One region of the Cupriavidus sp. SK-4 genome, then DNA from elsewhere that is predicted to be linked to it. Evidence: predicted binding sites of a transcription regulator. Region 1 holds the regulator's gene; each other region holds the start of a gene.
What was found. The regulator sigma-54, encoded in region 1, starts transcription at its own class of promoters, with help from an activator protein. The targets are predictions, from matches to a motif close to TGGCANGNAANCTGCTTT.
Positions count from the first base shown of each region.

Region 2: a site for sigma-54 is predicted at 1,833-1,850, ahead of urtA (urea ABC transporter substrate-binding protein). Genes of this name have one in related genera too.
Region 3: a site for sigma-54 is predicted at 5,170-5,187, ahead of CF68_RS00560 (GTP cyclohydrolase II). Genes of this name have one in related genera too.

Region 1 is NZ_JFJW01000098.1:58,350-64,907, reverse strand. Features, by position in the region: partial or broken gene CF68_RS38550 (lipopolysaccharide transport periplasmic protein LptA) at 1-77, shown strand, start outside; gene lptB (LPS export ABC transporter ATP-binding protein) at 146-946, shown strand; gene CF68_RS21350 (RNA polymerase factor sigma-54) at 1,082-2,563, shown strand; gene hpf (ribosome hibernation-promoting factor, HPF/YfiA family) at 2,612-2,962, shown strand; gene ptsN (PTS IIA-like nitrogen regulatory protein PtsN) at 3,420-3,875, shown strand; gene hprK (HPr(Ser) kinase/phosphatase) at 3,957-4,928, shown strand; gene CF68_RS21330 (PsiF family protein) at 5,091-5,483, shown strand; gene rapZ (RNase adapter RapZ) at 5,593-6,477, shown strand.
Region 2 is NZ_JFJW01000068.1:69,087-75,644, forward strand. Features, by position in the region: gene cyoB (cytochrome o ubiquinol oxidase subunit I) at 1-530, shown strand, start outside; gene cyoC (cytochrome o ubiquinol oxidase subunit III) at 536-1,180, shown strand; gene cyoD (cytochrome o ubiquinol oxidase subunit IV) at 1,180-1,548, shown strand; gene urtA (urea ABC transporter substrate-binding protein) at 1,904-3,160, shown strand; gene urtB (urea ABC transporter permease subunit UrtB) at 3,312-4,955, shown strand; gene urtC (urea ABC transporter permease subunit UrtC) at 4,955-6,160, shown strand; gene urtD (urea ABC transporter ATP-binding protein UrtD) at 6,157-6,558, shown strand, end outside.
Region 3 is NZ_JFJW01000003.1:36,040-42,597, forward strand. Features, by position in the region: gene mdcH (malonate decarboxylase subunit epsilon) at 1-292, shown strand, start outside; gene CF68_RS00545 (response regulator transcription factor) at 561-1,268, shown strand; gene CF68_RS00550 (7TM diverse intracellular signaling domain-containing protein) at 1,271-3,217, shown strand; gene CF68_RS00555 (acyltransferase) at 3,867-4,967, shown strand; gene CF68_RS00560 (GTP cyclohydrolase II) at 5,242-6,480, shown strand; gene CF68_RS00565 (URC4/urg3 family protein) at 6,477-6,558, shown strand, end outside.

The DNA.
Region 1 (6,558 bases):
AGAAGGCCGGTGCCACGGGCAGCGCCGGTTCGCCGCTGGACCTGAAGCCGGCACCCGCGCCTGCCAACAAACCCTGACGCCTGGCGCCGGCTGCGTGCATCGCATGCGGCCGGCGCCAGAAACGCCTGAACGCCAGACTGTGCCAATGACCGATACCGCAACCATCGCCGACAAGCCTTCCGTCGAAGCCTCCACCGTCCTTGCCGGCGGCAGCACGCTGGTCGTGCGCCACCTGAAGAAGCGCTATGGCTCGCGCACGGTGGTCAAGGACGTCTCGCTCGACGTGAAGAGCGGCGAGGTGGTCGGCCTGCTCGGGCCCAACGGCGCGGGCAAGACCACATCGTTCTACATGATCGTGGGCCTGGTGGCGCTGGACGAAGGCGATATCGTGCTCGACGGCGACCACATCAGCGGCCTGCCGATCCACGAGCGCGCGCGCATGGGGCTGTCGTACCTGCCGCAGGAAGCCTCGGTGTTCCGCAAGCTCAACGTCGAAGAGAACATCCGCGCGGTGCTGGAGCTGCAGGTGAGCAACGGCAAGCCGCTGGCCAAGGCCGAGATCGAGCGCCGCCTGGATTCGCTGCTCGACGACCTGCAGATCGCGCACCTGCGCAACAACCCGGCGCTGTCGCTGTCGGGCGGCGAGCGCCGCCGCGTGGAAATCGCGCGCGCGCTGGCGTCGTCACCGCGCTTCATCCTGCTGGACGAGCCCTTCGCCGGCGTGGACCCGATCGCCGTGGGCGAGATCCAGCGCATCGTCAGCTTCCTTAAGGCGCGCAATATCGGCGTGCTGATCACCGACCACAACGTGCGCGAGACGCTCGGCATCTGCGACCACGCCTACATCATCAGCGAAGGCACGGTGCTGGCCGCGGGCCAGCCCGAGGAAATCATCGCCAATGACGCAGTGCGGCGTGTCTACCTGGGCGAGAACTTCCGCATGTGATTTAGCGGCCTGCCCGCGAGCGGCAGGCCTCTTCGCGGACGCGCGTGGGCCCTCCCACAGCCAGCGGCGATCGGACCGCACAAGCGATAGCAATTTCCGTTCCAACAACGGAAAGATGCGCATAGAATAGGTCGCATGAAACCGTCGCTACAGCTCCGCCTTTCCCAGCATCTGGCCCTGACCCCGCAACTGCAGCAGTCGATCCGGCTGCTGCAGCTCTCCACGCTGGAACTGCAGCAAGAGGTCGAACAGGCGCTGACGGAAAACCCGCTGCTCGAGCGCGAGAACGACTGGATCGAAAGCCCGCTGCGCGTGGCGGCCGACGGCTCGGTCAACCTGCAGAGCGCACCGGCGCCCGCCCCGGCAGAGCCCCAGGGCAATGGCGACGCCCGCGCCGACGGCGCGGGTGACGATGACAGCTATGGCGACAGCGGCAACGGCGACGACTATGGCAGCGGCGACTGGAGCCTGGACGACTTTGCGCGCCGCCCCCAGGGCGACGAGGACGAAAAAACACCGATGCAGCTGCGCGAAGCCGAGCCCACGCTGCGCGAGTACCTGATGGAGCAGCTCACGCCGCTAAAGATCTCGGCGCGCGACAAGGGCCTGGCCATCTTCCTGATCGAATCGCTCGACGACGATGGCTACCTGAGCGCATCGCTTGAGGAGATCTGCACGGAGTTGCCGGAAGAACTCGAGTTTGAGATCGACGAAGTCCACGCCATCCTCACGCTGCTGCAGAGCTTCGACCCGCCCGGCGTGGGCGCGCGCAACGCCGCCGAGTGCCTGGCCCTGCAGTTGCGGCGCCTGACGCACCCGCAGCGCGAACTGGCGCTGAACATCGTCACCAACCACCTGGAGTTGCTCGCAGTACGCGACTACACGCGGCTGAAGAAGGCGCTGCAGGTCGATGAAGTGGCGCTGAAGTCCGCACACGAACTGATCCGCTCGCTGGCGCCCTACCCCGGCCATGCACACAGCCGCCCGGAGGCCGACTTCGTGGTGCCGGACGTGTTCGTGCGCAAGGGTGGCGGCGGCTGGATCGCGCAGCTCAATCCGGATGTGATGCCGAGGCTGCGCATCAATGACATGTATGCACAAATCCTGCGTGGCGCGAAGGGTGAGTCCGGCACGGCCGGGCTGCAGCAGAAGCTGCAGGAGGCGCGCTGGCTGATCAAGAACATCCAGCAGAGGTTCGACACAATCCTGCGTGTCTCGCAGGCCATTGTCGAGCGTCAAAAGAACTTTTTCAGTCACGGCGAAATCGCCATGCGCCCCTTGGTTTTGCGGGAGATTGCCGATACACTGGGTTTACACGAGTCAACCATCTCCCGGGTGACGACCAATAAATACATGGCAACGCCGATGGGTACTTTCGAACTGAAGTACTTCTTCGGCAGCCACGTGTCCACCGAAACCGGTGGCGCGGCTTCATCAACGGCCATCCGCGCCTTGATCAAGCAACTGATAGGAGCCGAAGACCCGAGGAATCCCCTTTCCGACAGTCGCATTGCCGAACTGCTGGGTGAGCAAGGCTTTGTTGTTGCGCGCCGCACTGTTGCCAAGTATCGCGAAGCCCTGAAGATCCCCGCAGTCAATCTCCGCAAGTCTTTGTAGCCGAGCCCACCGCCTGCCTGGTGAGGCTCTTTCAGAAGGAGAAGCGCTATGAACTTCAAGATCAGTGGACACCACCTGGACATCACGCCCCCTCTGCGTGAGTACGTGGAAACGAAGCTGGAGCGAATCGTCAGGCATTTCGATCAGGTCATTGGCGTTAGCGTGCTGCTCTCTGTCGACAACCACAAGGAAAAGGACCGGCGTCAGTACGCAGAAATCAATCTACATCTCAAGGGCAAGGACATCTTTGTCGAGGCGCATCACGAAGACCTATATGCAGCGATCGACGCACTCGTCGACAAGCTGGACCGTCAGGTGATCCGCTACAAGGATCGCGTGCAAGGCCACGACCGCGAAGCGGTCAAGTACCAGATGGCCGCAGCGCAAATGCAGCAATGACCGTGCCCGGCAGCCCCGCAGCGGGCTGCTGAATCAGGATTGAACAGGCAAGCCGCGCAACGAAGCGCGGCTTTTTTGCGCCCTCGCGTTCCGGATTGCCGCCGGCATGCCGCGCCCGCACTGGCGGTGCGGCCCGGCTGTGGCGCCGGAGCCAACGCTTTTCACCCGAACGGGCAAGAGTGTTCGCAAGCGCTGCGCCAAGGTGTATGCTGCGCCATACAAAGAGAGGGAATCCTGGCCGTGCCCCGCACCGGTGCACCGGCTCCCCGACCCGGAGGCACGATTGCATCACCATGTATCGTTCTGCACCGGCTTGCCCCGTTGCGCTGCACAATACGGGAGTAGTCGCTGCTCTATAATGGGCCGGACGCCTCCGGCCAGGCCAACGGCAGCCCGGAGCCAGCCCACTGCCCGGCGGAACGGTCCCGCCCGCTAACTGAAATCCTGCGCATCGCCCATGAATCGTTTGGCCAAATTGCTGCCACCCGGCAACATCACCCTCGACGTCAGCGTCACCAGCAAGAAGCGTGTGTTCGAGCAGGCCGGGCTCCTCTTCGAGAACAACCATGGTGTGGCGCGCGCCATCGTGACGGACAACCTGTTCGCGCGCGAGTCGCTTGGATCCACCGGCCTGGGCGCCGGCGTGGCGATCCCGCACGGCCGCATTAAGGGCCTGAAGCAGCCGCTGGCCGCCTTCATGCGCCTGGCCGAACCAATTCCGTTCGAATCGCCGGATGGCAAGCCGGTATCGCTGCTGATCTTCCTGCTGGTGCCCGAACAGGCTACGCAGCAGCACCTGGAAATCCTGTCTGAAATCGCGCAACTGCTTTCCGACCGCGACATGCGTGAAGGACTGGCCACGCTGCCCACGCCCGATGCCGTCCATCAGTTGCTGATCGCATGGCATCCCTGATCCCCTGATCCCCCAGGCGGGCCGGCACCAGACCGGGCAGGCGCCAAGGCGCTTCGCAAACCGCCCCACCAGTCATACAGCATGGAACTCACCGGCGTCACCTCCCAGTCCATCTTCGACGACAACGCAGCCGACATCAAACTCTCGTGGGTGGCCGGTCTGGAAGGCGCGGACCGCGCCTTCGACGTGGAGTTCGCCCGCGAAGCCACCTCCGCCGCCGACCTGGTGGGCCACCTGAACCTGATCCACCCCAACCGCATCCAGGTGCTCGGCAAGCCCGAGATCACCTATTACCAGCGGCTGGACGACGAGACCCGCAAGCGCCAGATGGGCGAGCTGATCCTGCTGGAGCCGCCCTTCCTGGTGATCGCCGACGGCATGGAGCCGCCGCCCGACCTGGAACTGCGCTGCACGCGCTCGTCCACGCCGCTGTTCACCACGCCGGTGTCGTCCGCCGCGGTGATCGACCACCTGCGCCTGTACCTGTCGCGCATCTCCGCGCCGCGCGTGACCATGCACGGGGTATTCCTCGACATCCTGGGTATGGGCGTGCTGATCATGGGCGAATCGGGCCTGGGCAAGAGCGAACTGGGCCTGGAACTGATCTCGCGCGGCCACGGGCTGGTGGCCGACGATGCCGTAGACTTCGTGCGCCTGGGGCCGGATTTCATCGAAGGCCGCTGCCCGCCGCTGCTGCAGAACCTGCTTGAAGTACGCGGCCTGGGCCTGCTCGACATCAAGACCATCTTCGGTGAGACCGCGGTGCGCCGGAAGATGAAGATCAAGCTGGTGGTGCAGTTGGTGCGCCGCAATGACGGCGAGTTCGAGCGGCTGCCGCTCGATTCGCAATACCTCGACGTGCTGGGCCTGCCGATCCACATGGTCAAGATCCAGGTGGCGGCCGGGCGCAACCTGGCCGTGCTGGTCGAGGCCGCGGTGCGCAACACCATCCTGCGCCTGCGCGGCATCGATACGCTGCGCGACTTCATGGACCGGCAGCGCGCCGCGATGCAGGCCGATGCGGTTTCGCGCGGCCAGGGCCGCCTGCTCTGAGCGCCAGCGTTTTCATTTACTTACAACGGCGTTGACGCAGGACGTCAACGTTCTTCAGGCATGCTCCGTTTTGTGCTGTAATGGGCATCGCGCCCGTTACGGAAGCTGCAACGCCGGCAATGGCGCGCGGCCATGAAGTTTTCCACACCCAGGAGAGCAAGCATGAAGAAACTGATCGCGATGTGCGCGCTGGTCACCCCGATGATCGCCGCCAGCGCTTTTGCACAGACCACCGCCACGCCGGCAACCCCCGCTACGCCAGCCAAGCCGGCGGCCACCGCACCGGCAACGCCGGCCATGCCTGCCACGCCCGCCACCCCGGCTACCCCGGACAAGCCCGCAGCCAATTCCCAGCAGGACAAGATGAAGGCCTGCAATACGGAAGCCGCCGGCAAGAAGGGCGACGAACGCAAGGCGTTCATGAAGGAATGCCTGTCCAAGGGCGCGTCCAAGACCCAGCAGGAGAAAATGGCCTCCTGCAGCAAGTCGGGCAAGGGCAAGAAGGGCGACGAATACAAGGCCTACATGAAGGAATGCCTGTCCAAGGCAGCCTGAGCGACGGCGCAAGCTGAAGAAGAATGGCGAACCGGGAGGTTCGCCATTTTTGCCTGTGTAAACTCCCTGTCATGACGCAGCCAGCACCTGATGCTATGCTTCAGGTGCTATGCGCATCATCCTCATCACCGGCATATCCGGTTCCGGCAAGTCCGTCGCACTGAACGTGCTCGAAGACGCAGGCTACTACTGCGTGGACAACCTGCCGGCTCAGTTCATCCCGGAACTGACCCGCTATCTCGACAGCCAGGGCTATACGCACCTGGGCGTCGCCACTGACATCCGCAGCCGCGAGTCGCTCGACCAGTTGCCCGACACCGTGCGCGCGCTGGCCGCGGAGCACCAGGTCGAGGTGGTGTTCCTGACCGCCAGCACCGACGCACTGGTGCAGCGCTACTCCGAGACGCGCCGCCGCCACCCTCTGTCGGTGCGTACCGACGGCATGCCGGGTCCGGGCGGTGAACCCGCCTTCAACGACACCGCGCTGATGGAAGCGATCGAGATGGAGCGCGCGCTGCTGAGCCCGCTGGCTGAGGCCGCGCACCGCATCGACACCAGCAATGTGCGCACCAATACGCTGCGCAGCTGGATCAAGGAGCTGATCCGCGACGACAGCCAGCGGCTGACGCTGCTGTTCGAGTCGTTCGGCTTCAAGCACGGCGTGCCCAGCGATGCGGACATGGTGTTCGACGTGCGCTCGCTGCCCAACCCCTATTACGACCTGGTTTTGCGCCCGCTGACGGGGCGCGACACGCCGGTGATCGACTTCCTGCAGGCCCAGCCAATGGTGCTGGCAATGGCCGAGGATATTCGCGCCTACGTGGAAAAGTGGCTGCCAAGCTTCATTGCCGACAACCGCAGCTACCTGACCGTGGCGATCGGCTGCACCGGCGGCCAGCATCGCTCTGTCTATATTGCGGAAAGGCTTGCCAACTACTTCCGGGCGCATGGTAATGTGCTGGTGAGACACCGAGAGCTCGCACCGGCGGGCTGACGCAGGCGGGACTGCCCACTGGCATCATTGGCATCTGCGCGCCGCGTTGGCCGGCTGGCCCATTGCTGCGCGATACCCAAG
Region 2 (6,558 bases), on a different contig from region 1:
GCCTGAACCACACCGACAACCCGGCCTGGACGCCGTGGCTGTACCTGGCCGTGGTCGGCGTGGTGTTCGTGGCGCTGGGCATCTTCTTCCAGGTGCTGCAGATCGTGGTGTCGATCCGCGACCGCAAGAAGCTGGCCGACGTGACCGGCGACCCGTGGGGCGGCCGTACCCTGGAGTGGGCCACCTCGTCGCCGCCGCCGTTCTACAACTTCGCGCACACCCCGGTGGTGCGTGACCTGGACGCGTTCGCCGACATGAAGGCCCGTGGCGAGACCCTGCCGACCGAAGGCTACGAGAAGATCCACATGCCCAAGAACACGGGCGCGGGCTTCATCATCGGCGCCTTCAGCCTGGTGTTCGGCTTTGCCCTGACCTGGCATATCTGGTGGATGGCCGCGGTTGGCCTGGTGGGCATGATCTGGGCGTTCATCCACCGCAGCAACGACGACCACATCGACTACTACGTGCCGGCCACCGAGGTCGAGCAGATCGAAACGCGCCAACTGCAGCGCATTGCTTCGCAAGCCTGAGAACCATGTCGACTCAAGTCCTAGACCGCATCCCCGCGCAGGCAGGCGCCTCGGCTCACGCCGACGCGCACGGCCATGACCATGCGCACCACGATACCAGTGCCAATACGGTGTATGGCTTCTGGATCTACCTGATGAGCGACTGCATCATCTTCGCCGGACTGTTCGCGGCCTTCGCCGTGCTGCGCGGCGAACTGGCAGGCGGCCCGTCGGCGAAGGAGCTGTTCGAGCTCAACTACGTGCTGGTGGAGACCTTCATCCTGCTGTTCTCCTCGATCACGTACGGCATGGCGATGATCTCGCTGCAGAACCGCAGCCTCAGCCGCGTGCAGGTGTGGCTCGGCATCACGTTCCTGCTGGGCGCGGCATTCATGGCGATGGAAATCAACGAATTCCATCACCTGATCGCCGAAGGCGCCGGCCCGGGCCGCAGCGCGTTCCTGTCGTCGTTCTTCACGCTGGTCGGCACCCACGGCCTGCACGTCGCCAGCGGCATGCTGTGGATGATCGTGCTGATGTGGCAACTGTCGAAGAAGGGCATCACCCCGACCCTGAGCAAGCGCCTGATGTGCCTGTCGCTGTTCTGGCACTTCCTGGACGTGGTCTGGATCGGCGTGTTTACCGTGGTCTACCTGATGGGACATCTGTGATGGCACAACACAACGCACCGGCGGCGCACGGCGCCCACGACTCGCACGATTCGCACGCGGGTCATGACACCCACGCCAGCTTCAAGTCGTATGCGATCGGCTTTATCCTGGCGGTGATCCTGACCGTGATCCCGTTCAAGCTCGTGATGGACGGCAGCATGGACAAGGGCACCATCCTCTGGATCATCCTCGGCATGGCCGTGGTCCAGATGCTGGTCCACCTGAAGTACTTCCTGCACCTGGACACGTCGTCCGAGCAGCGCAGCAACGTGATCGCGCTGCTGTTCACGGCGCTGATCCTGGTGATCGTGGTGGCGGGTTCGCTGTGGATCATGCACAACCTGAATGCCAACATGATGGTGATGTAAGGACCAACGTCCTGGCATCGAGAGCGGGGCCCTGCAAGGGGCCCCTTTTTTTTTGCCCGTCGCCTGCCTTGGGGCATGGCGCCCGGCCTTGGTGCGGGGACGCGCAGCGCCTGGTGCCTTGCGCATGCCGCCCGCACGGAATTGCACAGATGCACGGGAGTGGTGCGTGCGCCGCCCGCACTGCTCTGGTGCGGATGCGCGATCGCGGGCGGCGGCAGCGCCTGCGCGCCGCGCCAGCACGCCATCTGCCGCCGGCGCGGTGGGTATCAGGCGGCCTGCCTCCATGGCACGCTAGTTGCAGAAGCATCACCCGGGGAGCGTAGTCCCTGACTAACACCATAAACGGGAGCTGCAAATGCAACGACGTGACATGCTGAAGCTGTCGGCGATAGCCGCCGCGGCAATGATCGGTACCAGCCCGCTGGCCATGGCGCAGTCCAAGGAACCGATCAAGGTCGGTATCCTGCACTCGCTGTCCGGCACCATGGCCATTTCGGAGACGTCGCTGAAGGACGTGGCCCTGATGACCATCGACGAGATCAACAAGAGCGGCGGCGTGCTGGGGCGCAAGCTGGAGCCGGTGGTGGTGGACCCAGCCTCGAACTGGCCGCTGTTCGCGGAAAAGGCGCGCCAGCTGATCACCAAGGACAAGGTCGCGGTGACCTTCGGCTGCTGGACCTCGGTGTCGCGCAAGTCGGTGCTGCCGGTCTATGAGGAACTGAACTCGCTGCTGTTCTACCCGGTGCAGTATGAAGGCGAGGAAATGTCCAAGAACGTCTTCTACACCGGTGCGGCGCCCAACCAGCAGGCGATCCCGGCGGTGGAATACCTGATGAGCAAGGAAGGCGGCGGCGCCAAGCGCTTCTACCTGCTGGGCACCGACTACGTCTACCCGCGCACCACCAACAAAATCCTGCGCGCCTTCCTGAAGAGCAAGGGCGTTGCCGACAAGGACATCGAAGAGGTCTACACCCCGTTTGGCCACAGCGACTACCAGACCATCGTCGCCAATATCAAGAAGTTCTCGCAGGGCGGCAAGACCGCGGTGATCTCCACCATCAACGGCGACTCCAACGTGCCGTTCTACAAGGAGCTGGGCAATGCCGGGCTGAAGGCCAAGGACGTGCCCGTGGTGGCGTTCTCGGTGGGTGAAGAGGAACTGCGCGGCATCGATACCAAGCCGCTGGTGGGCCACCTGGCCGCATGGAACTACTTCATGTCGGTCAAGAACCCCGAGAACGAAGCCTTCCGCAAGCAGTGGGCGGCATGGGTCAAGGCCAACAACCTCCCCGGCGGCGACAAGCGCGTGACCAACGACCCGATGGAAGCCACCTACGTGGGCATCCATATGTGGGCGCAGGCCGTGAAGAAGGCCGGCACCACCGACACCAACAAGGTGCGCGCGGCCATGTACGGCCAGACCTTCAAGGCACCGGACGGCTTCACGCTGACCATGGGCGAGAACCACCACCTGTACAAGCCGGTGATGATCGGCGAAGTGAAGGGCGACGGCCAGTTCTCGGTGGTGTGGAAGACGCCGAAGGCGGTGCGCGCGCAGCCGTGGAGCCCGTTTATCGCGGGTAACGAAGGCAAGCCGGACAAGGTGATGTAAGCCGGGCCACCTGCTGCCGGTTGGCTCCCCTGTCCCGCTTGCGGGAGCGGGGCTGGGGGAGAGGGCTGGCGCTTGCCAGCCAGATGGCACTCGCTTCGTCATGGACACCTGCCTTCTCCCCAAACACTCATTCCGCAACTCGCCAGCACCTATGCGCAATTCCTTATCCGTTTCCATCCTGCCATGGCTGCGCGCCTTGCTGGCGGCGCTGCTGCTGGCGGCTGCGCCGTGGGCCGCGGCGCTGACGCAGGCCGAGCTGAAGCCGCTGGCCGAAGACGATTTCGATGCCAAGACCGCGGCGCTGACCGCGCTGGCCAAGGCGCCGCCCGAACAGGCCGGCCCGATCCTGAAGGCCTTGCAGGACGACGCGCTGCAATATGCGCCGTCGGTCGGCATGGTGCGCCAGGATGGCGACAAGACCGTCGATGCCGTCACCGGCAAACCGGTCGCGGTGAAAGCCGACGAGCTCGAATCCCTGACCCTGAACAACAGCCTGCGTGCGCTGGTCGACAGCGCCGCCAGCAGCCTGCTGCTGCAGTCGACCGACATCGCGGTGCGCGCGCAGGCCATCGCCACGCTGCGCGACCAGCCCGAGAGCGCCTCGCGCGCCGCGGTCGAAGCCGCCCGCAAGAACGAGGCCGATGCCGGCCTGCGCACCAGCCTGGACGTGATCTGGGCCAACCTGGTGCTGGCCGAGCCGGCCGATCCCGCAGCGCATGACGCGAGGCTTGAAGCCATCCGCATCCTCGGCAGCGACAGCAACCCGCAGAGCCGCCAGAAGCTGGCGCCGCTGGTGGAGCGCGACAGCGCCGGCAACTACCGCGAGCCCGATGCCGACGTGCGCCTGGCCGCGCAGCAGGCGCTGGACACGCTGCGCAGCGACCAGCGCCGCGCCGAGCTGGTCGGCAACCTGTTCGCCGGGCTGAGCCTGGGCAGCGTGCTGCTGCTGGCCGCGCTCGGGCTGGCCATTACCTATGGCCTGATCGGCGTCATCAACATGGCGCACGGTGAATTCCTGATGATCGGCGCCTATGCCACCTACGTGGTGCAGTCGCTGTTCCGCGCCTACGCGCCGGGTGCGTTCGACTGGTACCTGCCGGCGGCGCTGCCGGCCTCGTTCCTGGCGGCAGCCGTAGTGGGCTTCGTGCTGGAGCGGCTGGTGCTGCGTCACCTGTACGGCCGCCCGCTGGAAACGCTGCTGGCCACCTTCGGCGTCAGCCTGCTGCTGATGCAGGCGGTGCGCACGCTGTTCGGCGCGCAGAACGTGGAGGTGGCCAACCCGGCCTGGATGAGCGGTGGCATCGAGTGGATGCCGGGCCTGGTGATCCCCTACAACCGCATCGTCATCATCCTGTTCGCGCTGGCGGTGGTGGCGGTGGCATGGGCGGTGCTGAACCGCACGCGGCTGGGGCTGTTCGTGCGCGCCACCACGCAGAACCGCACCATGGCGGCCTGCGTCGGCGTGCGCACCTGGAAGGTCGACAGCTACGCCTTTGCCTTCGGCGCCGGCATTGCCGGGCTGGGCGGCTGCGCGCTGTCGCAGATCGGCAATGTCGGTCCCGACCTGGGCCAGGCCTACATCATCGATTCCTTCATGGTGGTGGTGCTGGGCGGGGTGGGGCAGCTGGCGGGCACCATCGTCGGCGCCTTCGGGCTGGGCATCATCAACAAGTTCATCGAGCCCTTCTATGGCGCGGTGCTGGCCAAGATCTTTGTCCTGGTGCTGATCGTGCTGTTTATCCAGAAGCGGCCGCAGGGACTTTTCGCGCTCAAGGGGCGCAGCGCGGAGGCATGATGCAGCGATTCCAATCGAATTCTTCCGCTACCCCGTTCCGGCTTGAGGTGCCCGAGCGGCAGGCGCTGTTCTCACCGCGCGGCTGGCTGGTGCTGGCGGCGCTGACCGTGATCGTCGGCATCGGCGTGCCGGTGTGTGCGCTGGTGTTGCCGGAGGGGCATCCGCTGCACCTGTCGGCCTATGCGCTGACGCTGGTCGGCAAGATCATGTGCTTTGCGCTGGCCGCGATCGCGCTGGACCTGGTGTGGGGCTACTGCGGCATCCTGAGCCTGGGCCACGGGCTGTTCTTCGCGCTGGGCGGCTACGCAATGGGCATGTACCTGATGCGGGCGATCGGCCGTGAAGGAGTGTACAAGAGCGAGCTGCCGGACTTCATGGTGTTTCTCGACTGGAAGGAGCTGCCGTGGTTCTGGCAGGGCACCGAGCACCTCGGCTACGCGCTGCTGCTGGTGGTGCTGGTGCCGGGCGTGCTGGCGTGGCTGTTCGGCTTCTTTGCCTTCCGTTCTCGCATCAAGGGCGTGTACCTGTCGATCATCACGCAGGCGATGACGTATGCGGCGATGCTGCTGTTCTTCCGCAACGAGACCGGTTTCGGCGGCAACAACGGATTTACGGACTTCAAGCGCATTGCCGGCTTTGCTATTGCGGCGCCGCAGACGCGCACGGCACTGTTCGTGCTGACCTTCCTGGCGCTGCTGGCGGGCTTCATCGCCTGCCGCTACATCGTCACGTCCAAGCTCGGGCGCGTGGTCACCGCGGTGCGTGATGCCGAGATGCGGGTGATGTTCTCCGGCTACAACCCGCTGGGCTACAAGCTGTTCGTGTGGACCTTCTCGGCGGTGCTGTGCGGCATCGCGGGGGCGCTGTACGTGCCGCAAGTGGGCATCATCAACCCCGGGGAGATGTCGCCCGGCAACTCGATCGAGATGGCGGTGTGGGTTGCCGTGGGCGGGCGCGGCACGCTGATCGGGCCGGTGATCGGTGCGTTCCTGGTCAATGGCGCCAAGACCCTGTTCACCGCCCACTTTGCCGAATACTGGCTGTTCCTGCTGGGCGCGATGTTCGTGCTGGTGACCTTGTACCTGCCCGATGGCGTGACCGGGTTGTGGAACCGGCTGCGCGAGCGGCGCGCGGCCGCACCACCAGCCGCTGCAGACCCTGTTTCCGCGCCTGCCGTGGCAGGCCGTACAGGAGGTGAAGCATGAATGCCGCACTCCAGCACGGCCAGGCCGAAAGCGGCGATGCCACCGGCCTGGGCCGCATCGTCGAGCCCGGCACCATCGATGTGTCGCACGGGCCGATCCTGTACCTGGAAGACCTGACGGTGCAGTTCGACGGCTTCCGCGCGCTGAACAAGCTGACGCTGTCGATCGACCATGGCGAGCTGCGCTGCGTGATCGGCCCCAACGGCGCCGGCAAGACCACGATGATGGATGTCATCACCGGCAAGACCGGTCCGCGCAATGCCAATGTCAGCGGGCGCGTGTTCCTGGGCCAGACCATCGATCTGATGCGGATGACCGAGCCGCGCATCGCGCAGGTGGGCATCGGCCGCAAGTTCCAGAAGCCGACGGTGTTCGAGCAGCACGCGGTGTGGGAGAAC
Region 3 (6,558 bases), on a different contig from region 1:
CATGCAGGGCGTGGCCATGTCGGCGCCTGCGCTGCGCTACTTCAGTGCGAGCAAGGCGCGCGAACTGCGCGATCCACGCAAGATTGCTGAGGATCTCGCGCAGAACATGGCGACGCCGGTGCGCTGGCATGAAGCCATGCTGCTGGCCCGCGCCAATGGCGCCAGGCTGGTGGTGGAGGCGCCTCCGGGTGATGTGCTGACACGGCTGGCGCAGCCGGTGTTTGCAGATGGCATCGCAATGGCCTGTGACAGAACCCGCGTCGATTCGATCGCGGCGATCATGCGTCGTTGATTCTCCGCTTGACAATAGCGGATCTGCAAAGCAGCAAACCACCTCGATGTGGAGTTGTCAGGCCGCGGCGCGATGCCACTCGATGCGCTGGAGGCTATGCCTGGAATCCGGCATTTTGGTAAGCTCGGCTACCCGCCGGCGAGATTCGCCCGAATTACCTAGTTCCGGGGATGCCCCTCGCCGCCGATTTCTGTCAGCCTGACGTGATCCGGAGATCGGCCTATTCCGGTGGTACAGCTAAACTCTGGCCGTGACCGCACCGTACCCAATGACCCAACCATTGCCTGACGCCGGCGAATCGGTGTTGCCCGCTCCCTTGCTGGTGGTCGAGGACGAGCCACTGATGCAGACCAGGCTGCGCACGATCCTGGCCACGCTCGGCTATGCCGAGGAGGCCTTGTGGTTTGCCGGCAGCCTCGCCGACGCCAATGCGCTGCTAACCGCCCAGCCGTTTGCGATGGTGCTGGTTGACGTCGGGTTGCCCGACGGCAATGGCATCGACCTCATTCGCGCGTTGCACGAGCGCGATCCTGCCTTGCCAATTCTGGTAATCTCGACCTGGAACACGGAGCGCGTCATCGTGAGCGCGCTGCAGGCGGGTGCCACCGGTTACCTGCTCAAGGAGCGCGACGACCTCGAGATTTCCTTGTCGATCCGCAGTGCGCTGCGCGGCGGAGCGCCGATCGATCCTTTCGTTGCCAGGTACATCCTCGATCTGGTCGCCACGACGGCACCATTGCCTGGCGGGGCGGAAATCCATGCGCGCCGATTGGTCGGCGCGTCGCCGCTGAGCGCACGGGAAATCGAAATCCTCTCGCTGGTCGGCAAGGGCCTGACCAATCGGGAGATCGCGGATCTGCTGTCCTTGTCCAGACTGACGGTCGAATGCCACATCAGGAACATATACAAGAAATTGGCCGTCCACTCCCGCACCCAGGCCGTGTTCGAAGCGCGTGCGCATGGCTTGTTGCGCTGATCTTGGGGGCCACGCTCCTCGCCGGCGCTGCAATCGCGCAGGAAGGGCCGGGCGCCACCGCCTTCACCCGCATAGAGGCTGCCCGATCGACCTGGCAGGGTGATAGCCCGCCGGCGGCGGGCTGGGTCCCGGTGTCGCTGCCGGACGACTGGTCCTCGCGCTGGCCCGATTTCGACGGCGTGGTCTGGTACCGGCTGAGCTGGCAGTGCACGGATGCAAGCCAACCCACGGCGCTGATGCTTGCTTACCTGAATATGGCGGGGGCCGTTTATCTCAACGGCAGCTTGCTGATGCGTGACGCGAGCCTCGTCGAACCGCTCACGCGAGCCTGGAATACTCCCCGTTATCAGTTGATATCTCCGCCGTTGCTGCGGGAGGGCACCAACACGCTGCTGATTCGCGTCTCGGGGCTGTCGGCATACCAACCCGGACTTGGACCAGTATCGGTCGCCGACCCGGACCGCCTGCGGGCCGCTTACGAACAGGCCTACCGGCTGCGTCATGATCTGCAGTTGGTCAGCCTTGCAGTCACCGTCGCGCTAGGTTGCTTCTTCTTTTCGCTCTGGGTGATGCGCCGGCAAGAAGTGACCTACGGCTGGTTCAGCCTGATGTCGCTGGCCTGGTGGTGGGTGGCGCTGAATCAGGTGGCGACGAGCACCTGGCCGTTTGCCAGTACCGATGCCTGGGGGCGCGCAAATATCATCGCGCTGCTCATCTACAGTGCTGCCTTCACGATGTCCATGGTGCGCTTCTGCGAACGGCGCCTGCCGCGCATTGAAGCGGCGCTGTGGACGCTGGTAGTGTTGGGCGCGGCCGTCATGCTCGGGGCGCCGCACGGTTACCTGACCGAGGTGCGCAACACGCTGACGGTGGGACTGGCGTGCAATTTCTTCGCGACGTGCCTTGTATTTCTCTGCTTTGCCTGGCGCAGTGGCCGCACCGATCATCGCATCCTGTCGTTTTGCATTGCAATTTTCCTTGCCGCCGCGGTACACGACCTGCTGAGCTTTCTTGGCATCCTCAAGGACAACCTCTACTACGCAGCCCTCACTTCGCAGTTCCAGATGATCGCCATGGCGCTGGTGCTGGCCTGGCGCTTCGTCGCCAACCTGCGCCGCATCGAACGATTCAATGACGAACTGCACTGCAAGATCGACGCGGCCAAGGCGGAGCTCGCAGCCAACCTGGATCGCCAGCGCGAGTTCGAAGTCGCCAATGCGCGGCTCAGTGAACGGCTCAATCTCGCACACGACCTGCACGACGGCCTCGGCGGCACGCTCGTCAGCGGAATTGCGACACTGGAGCGCATCCCTCACAACATCCCGCCAGGCCAGGTCCTGTCGATCCTAAAGGAGTTGCGCGACGACCTGCGCATCATCATCGATACCACCTCCAGCCAGCAGTTTGGCGAGCACGCACTGGCAGGTCAGATCGTGCCACTGCGGCACCGTCTTACGCGGCTGTTCGAGAGCCACGACATCGAGTGCCGGTGGCAGCTCACTGGCCTCGATCAATGCTATCTGCCGACTTCGCAAATTCTTGATGTCATGAGGACCGTGCAAGAGGCGCTGACCAATGTACTGAAGCACAGCAAGGCGAGTCGCACGGACGTCGTCCTGCGCAATGATGCCCGGGGGCTGGAGCTGATTGTCAGCGACAACGGAATGGGCTTCGAACCCGCCGCCATCGAACGGCATCCGGGCACCGGCATGCGCAGCATGCGCGCGCGTACCCGGCGTCTTGGCGGGACGTTCAGCGTGCGATCCACAGGGGAGGGGACAATGCTGACCGTGCGTATCCCAATCGAGGCCGACACCCTTGGATCACCACTTGAGCTGCAGCCCGGCCGAGCCAATGATCGAGTTCCTGACCCTGGCATTACCCCCCGTGGCCCAAAGCCTGCCGGCTTCGCCATAGAGACTGATCCTCCGGTTCAGGGCCAAGGTTAGGCCGTCGTGTAGTTGGCAGGCCGGTGTTCCGATGCCGTGGCTGTCCCGAAGAGACAACCGGCCTGCGGCGAGCCAAGGTCCCTTCCCGGCCAGCTTCTGTTTTTGTCGGACGACACCCGAGACCGGCACGCCGATGCCGCAGGTAAATGCCGCCTACGGAGTGCGCGCCGCAGGTCGCGTGTCGCGCACCGTGGTCGGGGCGGGGTACACGTCGTCGCCGGACGTAATTGGCTGACGGGGCGGTGGCGGTGTTGCTGCGGTATCCCGCGGGACTCCCTCGCATCCCGCCAAGGCTGCGGCCAGAAGGGCGATGAGGGAGCACTCAGCCAAGCCGCAACGGAAGGCGTGGCCGGTGCGGGGGAAGAGCGTGCGGTGCTGCATAAGCGTCCCCAGGTGGCAATCCTGCCTCTAGCTTAGGCTACCGGCGCATAAGAGCCGGCGCGGGAGGCTGGTCAAATGTAGTCGCAAACTGGCGGGGGAGATCTTTAGAGGCGCTGCTAGTTAAGACATGAATCCATGTGCCTGCAAACTCGCAATAAGCTGGGGCAGTGTGTAACGAATCTATAGGTAGTGGCGTATGTTCCACATTCGAGCCGGTGCAAGCAGGTAGAATCGCGCATTCCGTGGCAATCGCAACATTCCTATAACAATGAGCCCCCGTCCGTCGCGCCTGCCGTGCATCGACGCCCTGAAAGCCGTCAGCTCCCAGTTGATCGTGCTCCATCACCTGGCCTTCTATGGCCCGATGTCCGATACCGCGTATCGGCTGGCCCCGGGGCTGGTGGACTGGCTGTACGACTACGCGCGCATCGCCGTGCAGGTCTTCCTGGTGGTCAGCGGCTTTCTCGCCGCGCGCAGCCTGGCGCCGCATGGCCGGCTGGAGATCGGCCAGCACCCGTTGCTGGTGCTGTGGCGGCGCTACCAGAAGCTGGTGGTGCCCTTTGCTGCGGCGCTGCTGCTCAGCATTGCCGGCGCCGCCCTGGCGCGCCAATGGATGGTGCATGACTCGATCCCCGCGCCGCCCGGCCTGCTGCAGTTCCTGGCGCATGTGACGCTGCTGCATAACGTGCTCGATGTCGATGCGCTCTCGGCCGGGGTCTGGTACGTGGCCATCGACCTGCAGTTGTTTGCGCTGCTGCTGGGCGCGCTTTGGGCCGCACGCGCCGTCGCGCGCGGGAAAGCGCCGGCGGGTGCCGGGGTCAGCATCGGCATGGTGGCGCTGGTGGCGGTGGCGTCGCTGTTCTGGTTCAACCGCGATGCCGCGTGGGATATCTGGGCGGTGTACTTCTTCGGCGCCTATGGCATGGGGGCGCTGGCCTTCTGGGCGTCCAACCCCGGCCGCCCGGTGTTGCCGCTGCTGGTCATCGGCGCGGTGGCGCTGGCGGCGCTGGCCTTCGATTTCCGGCTGCGCATCGCGGTGGCGCTGGCCACTGCGCTGCTGCTGGCGGTGGCGCGCCGCGGCGGTTGGCTGGAGCGCTGGCCGCGGGCGCGCGTGGTCGGCTTCTTCGGGCGCATTTCCTATTCGGTGTTCCTGGTTCACTTTCCGGTTTGCCTGCTGGTCAACGCGCTGGTGTCGAACCTGGCGCCGGGCCAGCCGGTGCTGAACGCGCTCGGCATGGTTGCCGCGTGGGCGCTCAGCAATGTGGCCGGCGCGCTGTTCTATCGCTACATTGAAAGCGCCCGGCCGTTGGCGGCGCTGCGTGCGCTGCCGGGCAACGGCCGTGACCGCGCCAGCCGGCAAAGCGTGTAACGTTTGCAGGCACGGCCGCGCGGCAACGGTGCGGCTTGCCCCGGAAGGCGCCGTGCCAGCATGGGCGTGCGCGCCTCTTGTTGGTGCTTGTGCACCCGCCATGTCACGCCGCCGGCACGCCAAGCGTGCATGCCGCCTGCGCGGACTTGCGTTCGGCGCCACACACATCGGAGCAACACTCGCGTAAACGGGCATTGGGCGATGGCACAAAGGTTGCCTAGTATGGAATCGTAAACCTGACCATTTGGTCAGGATTCCATCGGGAACCGGTGCCATGTCCGACCATATCGTCCTGACCTCGCACGCACGCCGCGACAAGCCGGCCGAGCCTATCCACTGGGGCGCCCCCACGGCGGCCGAGCGCGGGCCGGTCATCGCCAGCCTGGCGAATCCGGCGCAGCGCAATGTGATCGGCACTCACGCTGGCGCCTACGCCATCTACCGGGCCCTGGCGGTTGCCGCGGGCGCATTGCAGCGCGACCATCGCACCGACCTGACCGATACCGCGCCGGCGGAGGCCATCGGCCCGCATCCGCAGTGGGGCGACCCGGAGAAAATTGTCTCGCTGGATCCCTGGGGCCACCTGGTGTCCACCGTCTTTGCCGACCGCATCGCGGCCGGCGTGGATATCCGCCCCACCATTGCCGTCACCCGCGCGCATATCAACATGCCGGAGCTGATGTCTGCCATTGCGGCCGGCCGGCTCAAGCCCGACGGCGACATCCTCCATGCCAATGGCGACGTGCGCGTGACCAAGGCGGCGGTCGACCCGGTGTGGTACCTGCCCGGGCTGGCGGCCCGTTTCGGCATCAAGGAAAGCGTGCTGCGCCGCAGCCTGTTCGAGCAGACCGGCGGCATGTTCCCGGAACTGGTGACGCGGCCGGACCTGAAGGTGTTCCTGCCGCCCATCGGCGGCATGACGTTGTATTTCTTCGGCGACGTCAGCCAGCTGGGCAAGCCCGAAACCCGCGTGGCGTGCCGCGTGCACGATGAATGCAACGGATCGGATGTGTTCGGGTCAGACATCTGTACCTGCCGGCCGTATCTGGCACATGGCATCGAGGTGTGCATCGAGATGGCGCAGCAGGGCGGTGTCGGGCTGGTGGTCTACAACCGCAAGGAGGGCCGCGCGCTGGGCGAGGTGACCAAGTTCCTGGTCTACAACGCCCGCAAGCGGCAGGTGGGCGGCGATCGTGCCGAGACTTACTTTGCCCGCACCGAATGCGTGGCAGGCGTGCAGGACATGCGTTTCCAGGAGCTGATGCCGGATGTGTTCCACTGGCTGGGCATCCGCCGCATCGACCGCTGGGCGTCGATGAGCAACATGAAGCATGGCGCGCTGGTGGCGCAGGGCATCGAGGTGGTCGAGCAGGTGGCCATCCCCGAGGCCCTGATTCCCGCCGACGCCCGTGTCGAGATCGATGCCAAGGTGGCCGCCGGCTACTTTACGCACTACACGCCGCCGGATGCGAACGAACTGGCCCTGGCAAAGGGCAGGGGGTTGAACGAATGACGATGTTTCCCGAGGATGGCAAGCCCGGCATGGACCGCCAGGGTACAGGTAACGAGATGCGGCCGGGTGCCGGCTGGC